Regions from separate parts of the Bradyrhizobium sp. CFUWI genome, predicted to be linked through region 3. Evidence: riboswitches for the same ligand, from Rfam matches in the RefSeq annotation. Region 3 holds a riboswitch; each other region holds the start of a gene.
The links. A riboswitch is a leader RNA that binds a small molecule or an ion and turns the genes downstream of it on or off. The one in region 3 is predicted to bind cobalamin.
Positions count from the first base shown of each region.

Region 1: linked by a shared signal. The riboswitch ahead of AC066S_RS38455 (ribonucleoside-diphosphate reductase subunit alpha) and the one ahead of AC066S_RS06840 (DUF1636 family protein) in region 3 are both predicted to bind cobalamin.
Region 2: linked by a shared signal. The riboswitch ahead of metE (5-methyltetrahydropteroyltriglutamate--homocysteine S-methyltransferase) and the one ahead of AC066S_RS06840 (DUF1636 family protein) in region 3 are both predicted to bind cobalamin.

Region 1 covers NZ_JBWJZE010000070.1:2,317-4,514, forward strand. Annotated here, with positions in the region: gene AC066S_RS38455 (ribonucleoside-diphosphate reductase subunit alpha) at 1-1,091, opposite strand, end outside; cobalamin riboswitch at 1,198-1,411, opposite strand; partial or broken gene AC066S_RS38460 (hypothetical protein) at 1,432-1,673, opposite strand.
Region 2 covers NZ_JBWJZE010000044.1:12,355-14,552, reverse strand. Annotated here, with positions in the region: gene AC066S_RS37190 (hypothetical protein) at 362-658, shown strand; cobalamin riboswitch at 769-970, shown strand; gene metE (5-methyltetrahydropteroyltriglutamate--homocysteine S-methyltransferase) at 1,075-2,198, shown strand, end outside.
Region 3 covers NZ_JBWJZE010000002.1:665,394-667,591, forward strand. Annotated here, with positions in the region: gene AC066S_RS06830 (cobyric acid synthase) at 1-306, opposite strand, end outside; gene cobO (cob(I)yrinic acid a,c-diamide adenosyltransferase) at 313-948, opposite strand; cobalamin riboswitch at 989-1,209, shown strand; gene AC066S_RS06840 (DUF1636 family protein) at 1,304-1,678, shown strand; gene cobW (cobalamin biosynthesis protein CobW) at 1,675-2,198, shown strand, end outside.

The sequences.
Region 1 (2,198 bases), on a different contig from region 3:
AAGCCGGGCTCCTTATTCCACTGGTCCCAGGTCTCGAGGTTGAGCGACGACAGGCAGCACACCGCGGTGCGCTCCTCGTCGCGATGATCGATGCCGGTCGGCAGCGTAATCTCGCTGCACAGGTTGGAGGTCGAGACCTTGAGGCCGAGCTCGCGCTGGTGCTTGGGGAGCGCGCGGTTCACGGTGTCGATGAACAAGAGATAAGGCTCGCCCGTCTGCAGCCGGTTCTCAAGGATACGTTGCCACAGCTGGCGGGCATCGATCTCGCGGACGACCTCGTTAGTCTTCGGGCTGCGCAGAGCGAACGTGGTGCCGGCACCCACGGCACGCATGAACTCGTCGGTGACGTTGATGCCGTGATGTAGGTTGAGGCTCTTGCGGTTGAAGTCGCCGGACGCCTTGCGGATCTCGAGGAACTCCTCGATCTCGGGATGGTGGATATCGAGATAGACCGCCGCCGAGCCGCGCCGCAACGAGCCCTGGCTGATCGCCAGCGTCAGGCCGTCCATGACGTGGATGAACGGGATGATGCCCGAGGTGACGCCGCCCCTCACTTTCTCGCCGATCGAGCGAACATTCCCCCAGTAGGTGCCGATGCCGCCGCCGTTGGAGGCAAGCCAGACGTTCTCGTTCCAGGTGCCGACGATGCCTTCGAGCGAGTCCGACACCGAGTTAAGGAAGCACGAGATCGGCAGGCCGCGCGGGGTGCCGCCGTTGGAGAGCACCGGTGTGGCCGGCATGAACCACAGTCGAGACATCCCATCATACAGACGTTGGGCATGCGCAACATCGTCCGCGAAGGCGCAAGACACCCGGGCGAACATGTCCTGGAGGCTTTCGCCGGCGAGCAGATAACGGTCGGTCAGCGTCAGCTTGCCGAACGACGTCAGCAGGTTGTCGCGCGACCGATCGAGCGTGAGGTCAGACGGCCTTGGCGATGGCGCGAGGGGCCTTGGCAGCGGAGCCGGCGATGGCGGCGGCTGCACAAGACACAGCTCAGGCGTGGTAGGCTTGGCCTGCGCTGGGAGCGGCCGCACACTCGGCATCTCGATGAGATGACCATGCTGATCGAAATCGTAAGACGGCGACATCGGCAACCCCGCGATGTTTGAGGCTGGGGGGCCGTGCGGACGACTTGCGAGGAGACCGGGCAAATATCACCAGTTGCAAGCAACCCACCGGGGCACCCCGCCCGAGGACGTTCGTTCTGTCGCGGCAGGTCTCCTGGCTCGCGGGTCGCTGCGGCTGTCGGCCTTCCCAGCGCTGTCGCGCCAGTGACCATGATGACAACCGCTCGCCGCTTACAGTTGCGGGGGCAGCCTCGGAATAGCCGTTGCCGGCGCACCGGGTTCCCTCTTAGCTTCCATCCTACGAGATGCGGGAATGGAAGACCGTGACGGGCTACATATAGGCGCCGCTCGCGGAGATTCGTCAAGGCGGCACCGTCAAGTTAACGAATTGGAGCAGCCCCAAGGTCGAGGTTCGGCGAGCGCTTGTCGTGGAGATCTCGCGCCAAGTCGCAAAGGCTCGCTCGCGCGAACCACGACGGAAGTCGGCAGTGACGGCTCCGAGAGAGAGGATGTGGAAAAGGTTCGCGACCTGATCATGAACTGACAGAAAAGTTGAGCCTGACGGGACGATTTGAAACGCTTCATGATCCGATCGCGTCGCCTGTCACCCTTCCGGCGTTCGTGGTCTGGACTATCCCTTCACCCGGCGATGTCCGCTGTAGGTGCTTCCCGTCGAGTCTCTACTCCTCCCCCCTGGCAGGGGCTTGGCTCGGGATTGGCAATGAAGGTTTCCGCGACTTTGAGCAGTTCTGCTCCTCTTTCCCCAAGGGCCCCGCATCGGCCCATCTATACGGCGCATACGACCTCGGGGCAAAAGGACTAGAGTCTGTTCCGCTCACGGATTGAGCAGCCGAGCGTCAGGGCGTGTACTGTTGCCCGCCAGCATTTGATGCTAGTGAACAGCGGTTAATAAATCACTGAAAGTGCATTGCATGCCTTGGCGAGCAATGGAGTGCGAAGATCTTCCATCTGTGAACGCGATCGTAGATCGCGTTCACCTCAATTACCCTGAGGATGAGTGAGCTGGTCCCGCAAATCTGAACAGCGCGATAAGTGGAGTTTCTGCCTGACGGCGGGCAAGATTGACCCGCGAATCAGGAGAGACGATGAGCAGACGAGCACGGCGGA
Region 2 (2,198 bases), on a different contig from region 3:
AGACTTGCATTCTTCGTGCCAGGTAATAGACGGCAATTCGCACCGCTTTTGTGTCCTCTTTGTCGACTTTCCGACTGGTCAATGTCTCGATGTTTCCGTTCAGCGCTATCCAGCCCGGCTTATGCATCCTCGTCCCGCACCGGATCGTTCGATGGCGCAGCGGAACACCTCGGTACCAAGCTCCTGATGAGAATTGTTTGCCGCTATTGAACCGTTTGGTTCGGCATCGTTGCCAGAATGTGGCTTTCGATCTCTGCCATGCGTTTGGCCATTTGCGGCCATCGGCCATGGTGCGTCTGCCGCTCCTATCGCGACATGCGGCGCTTCGAGAATAGCCTCAGTTAGGAGCGCTTTGCACTCGATGGCGACGAGGCGAAACCGATCTTTACCGCCGAACATTTGGAGTCTTGCTGAACCGCACATCAACGTGCTGGCCGGGTATGTTGCTGGCTTCGCCAGCTTGGGCCTGTTCAACACGGATCCTGTTGGCCGAGAAGGTGGCTGGATGGTGGACTTGCTCAAAGAAGCGCTGAGAAGCCGGAGATGCGTTCTGCTCGAGGCAGCAGTCCCGACCGGGCAAGCCGCATTTGTCCCTTCCACCGATCTGGCGTGCGGCCCGCAGGCAGCTGCGATCGTCATTCCGATATTGCTGACTTGAGAGCGCTTACATCGGCTCAACGCATCAAGATGCGCGGCCATTCGCGTAGCGGATGTCGCAGCACCAGCTTGAGACATGATCTGAGAGGTTGACGGAAGACTTGTCTTCTCGATAATCCAAGTCGTCGAGGTTCTCCGGTCGCACTTGATCCGGAGCTAAGAGGGAAGCCGGTGAAGATGCCGGCGCTGCCCCCGCAACTGTGAGTGGCGAGCCGCTGTCCAACGATGTCACTGAAGCCTGCGCGGCTTCGGGAAGGCCGGACAGCAGCGATGACCCGCGAGCCAGGAGACCTACCCCGACAATATATTCGTCCACGGGCGGGGTGTCCCGGTGGTGCGCCAAGCAGCCGTCGCACTGCGCGACTTCCCCTGCCTGCGTCCGCCATGGCCTTCTGCCCCCAACACGGGGTTAACGCTATGTCTCTTCTCTCCCTTCCCGTTGCCACGCTCGGAACGCCACGCATCGGTCCAAGGCGCGAGCTCAAACTCGCTCTAGAAAGCTACTGGGCCGGAAAAAGCAGCGAACAGCAGTTGCTGGAGGACGCAGCTGGCCTGCGTGCCGCGAACTGGGCTCGTCAGAAATCTATCGGCGTCACGGTCATTCCATCAAACGATTTCTCGCTGTATGATCAGGTGCTCGACACAAGTGTCATGGTTGGCGCCATCCCGGAGATCTACGCCTCAAAAGCCGAATCCGTTTCGCTGAAGACGTACTTCGCCATGGCCCGCGGATCACAATGCGACGATCGGGATGCGAGTTGCGGTCACGGACCGCGCGGATTTGGCGCACCCCCGCAGGAGATGACCAAGTGGTTCGATACCAACTACCACTACATGGTCCCCGAGTTTCGCAGAGGACAGACTTTCAGGCTATGCTCTCGCAAGCCGATCGAGGAGTATGAGGAAGCCAAGGCCCTTGGCTTTCAGACCCGCCCTGTCCTGATCGGGCCGGTCACATTCCTAAAGCTCGGCAAGAGTCCCGATCCTGCGTTCCAGCCACTCTCACTACTGGATGAACTGTTACCGGCCTATATCGAAGTTCTGCAGGAATTGGCCAAACGTGGAGCAAATTGGGTTCAGTTCGACGAGCCCTGCCTGGTTCTTGATCTGGATGAGAGGGCGCGGCAATCTTTGCGACATGCCTATGATCGGCTCGCCAAGGAGGTGCCGGCCATCAAGATCTTAGTTGCCAGCTATTTCGGCGACCTCGGGGACAATCTGAACACCGCGTTGAGCCTGCCAGTTGCCGGACTACACCTCGACCTAGTTCGAGCGCCACAGTTGTTGGACCAGATCATCGCTGGCGGCCGAAGTGATCTCGTCATGTCGCTCGGTGTCGTCGACGGCCGGAATGTATGGCGGTCGAATTTGTCCTCGCTGCGCCAGCGGCTCGAACCCGCGATTGCGAAGCTCGGCAAGGACCGTGTACAGATTGCCCCATCCTGCTCGCTGCTTCATGTGCCGGTCGATGTTGAACTTGAAACCGGGCTCGTTTCCGACGTCAAGAGCTGGCTTGCTTTCGCGGTCCAGAAGATGCGGGA
Region 3 (2,198 bases):
GCGCGCACGCGCCGTGGCAATGCGTTTGCCTTGGACCACGATTTGCGCGCCGACATCGGTCTCGGGCTTCAGCAGCACCGGGTTCATGTCGGTGTGCGGCTCCACGCCTGCGGCGAGCGCCTGAAATGCCTGGGCGCGGCCGATCTCACCGCCGTCGACGGTGACGGCCGCGTTGTTCGACATGTTCTGCGGCTTGAAGGGCAGCACGCGCAAGTCCCGCCGCGTGAACGCGCGCGCGAGGCCGGCGACGATGAGCGATTTGCCCACGTCGGAGCCGGCTCCCTGGATCATCAGCGCGCGTGCCATCGTCGTTCAGAACTCGACGCCGGCCTGAGCCTTGATGCCGGAGCGGAAGGGATGCTTGACCAGCGTCATCTCGGTGACGAGGTCGGCGATCTCGATCAGCTCGTCCTTGGCGTTGCGCCCGGTGAGCACGACGTGAGTCATCGGCGGCTTCGAGGTGGTCAGGAAGTCGACGACCTCGGCGATGTCGAGATAATCGTAGCGCAGCGCGATGTTGATCTCGTCGAGCACGACCATGCGCAGGTTCTCATCGAGGATCAGCTCCTTGGCCTTCTCCCAGCCGGCGCGCGCGGCGGCGATGTCGCGGGCGCGGTCCTGCGTCTCCCAGGTGAAGCCTTCGCCCATCGCATGGAACTGGCAGAGCTCGCCGAAATGACCGGTGAGCAGGCGGCGCTCGCCGGTGTCCCAAGCGCCCTTGATGAATTGCACCACCGCGCAGGGGAAGCCATGGGCAACGCAGCGCACGATCATGCCGAAGGCGGAGGAGGACTTGCCCTTGCCGGCGCCGGTGTGGACGATAATGAGGCCCTTTTCGCCGCTCTTGGTCGCCATGATCTTGTCGCGGGCGGCTTTCTTCTTCGCCATTTTCTGGGCGTGCCGGGCGTCGGTTTCCTCAGGTGTTTGGGTGTCCGGTTCAGGCGTCATTGGATCCGGTCCTTCGGCTTGACAAGAGGCGGCCACCGGCAAATGGTGGCCCGGCGTTGGTTCCTGTCCTATGACAGGCGAAGAGGGAATGCGATAGGGTCCGAATCGGCAAGATTTGGGTCCAAAATGCAGCCGCCCCCGCGACCGTGACCGGAGAGATGCCCAAAGCCACTGATTCCCCAGGGAATCGGGAAGGCGGGGATCGAAGGGCCTAGACCCTGCTCCGCAAGCCGGGAGACCTGCCAGCGCGGACGAGTTTTGGACCGGCGGACGGGGTGTTCCGCGACGGGGAAGCGGGCCTTCTGACGAATGGTCCGTGTGCCTCATCGCCTCCCGCTGTTATCTGGAAGAGGCGATGACCGTCACACTTCACGTCTGCATCACCTGCCGTGCCGGCCAGACGCTTGGCGAGGGCGAGACCACGCCCGGCAAGCGCCTGCACGGTGCGATCCTCGAGGCCGGCGTGCCCGACGGCGTCAATGTGGTTCCCGTCGAATGCCTGTCGGCCTGCAGCCAGGGCTGCTCGGTGGCGCTGAGCGCACCCGGCCGCTGGTCCTATGTTTACGGCCGCCTGTCGGATGCGAATGCGCAGGACGTAGTCGCAGGCGCTGCGGCCTATGCGGCCGCGCCGGACGGGCTCGTGCCCTGGCGCAGCCGCCCCGAAATCTTCCGCAAGCAGTCGCTTGCCCGCATTCCCCCCATTGCAATCGTGCCGGAGGCCGCCGAATGAGCTCGCTCGCAAAAGTCCCGGTCACGGTGGTCACTGGTTTCCTCGGCTCCGGCAAGACGACGCTGATCCAGCATCTTCTCGCAAATCCCAACGGCAGGAAGCTCGCCGTGCTCGTCAACGAGTTCGGCAGCGAGGGCGTCGACGGCGAGATCCTGAAGTCCTGCGCCGATGCGAACTGCCCGGAAGAGAACATCGTCGAGCTTGCCAATGGCTGCATCTGCTGCACCGTCGCCGACGATTTCATTCCGACCATGGAGAAATTGCTGGCGCGGCCGGTGCGGCCCGATCACATCCTGATCGAGACTTCGGGCCTGGCGCTGCCGAAGCCGCTGCTGAAGGCGTTCGACTGGCCACAGATCCGCTCGCGCATCACGGTCGACGGCGTGATCGCACTCGCCGACGCCGAGGCCGTGGCGGCGGGCCGCTTCGCGCCCGATCCTGACGCCGTCGAGGCGCAGCGCGCGGCCGACGCCAATCTCGACCACGAGACGCCGCTGTCGGAAGTGTTCGAGGACCAGAT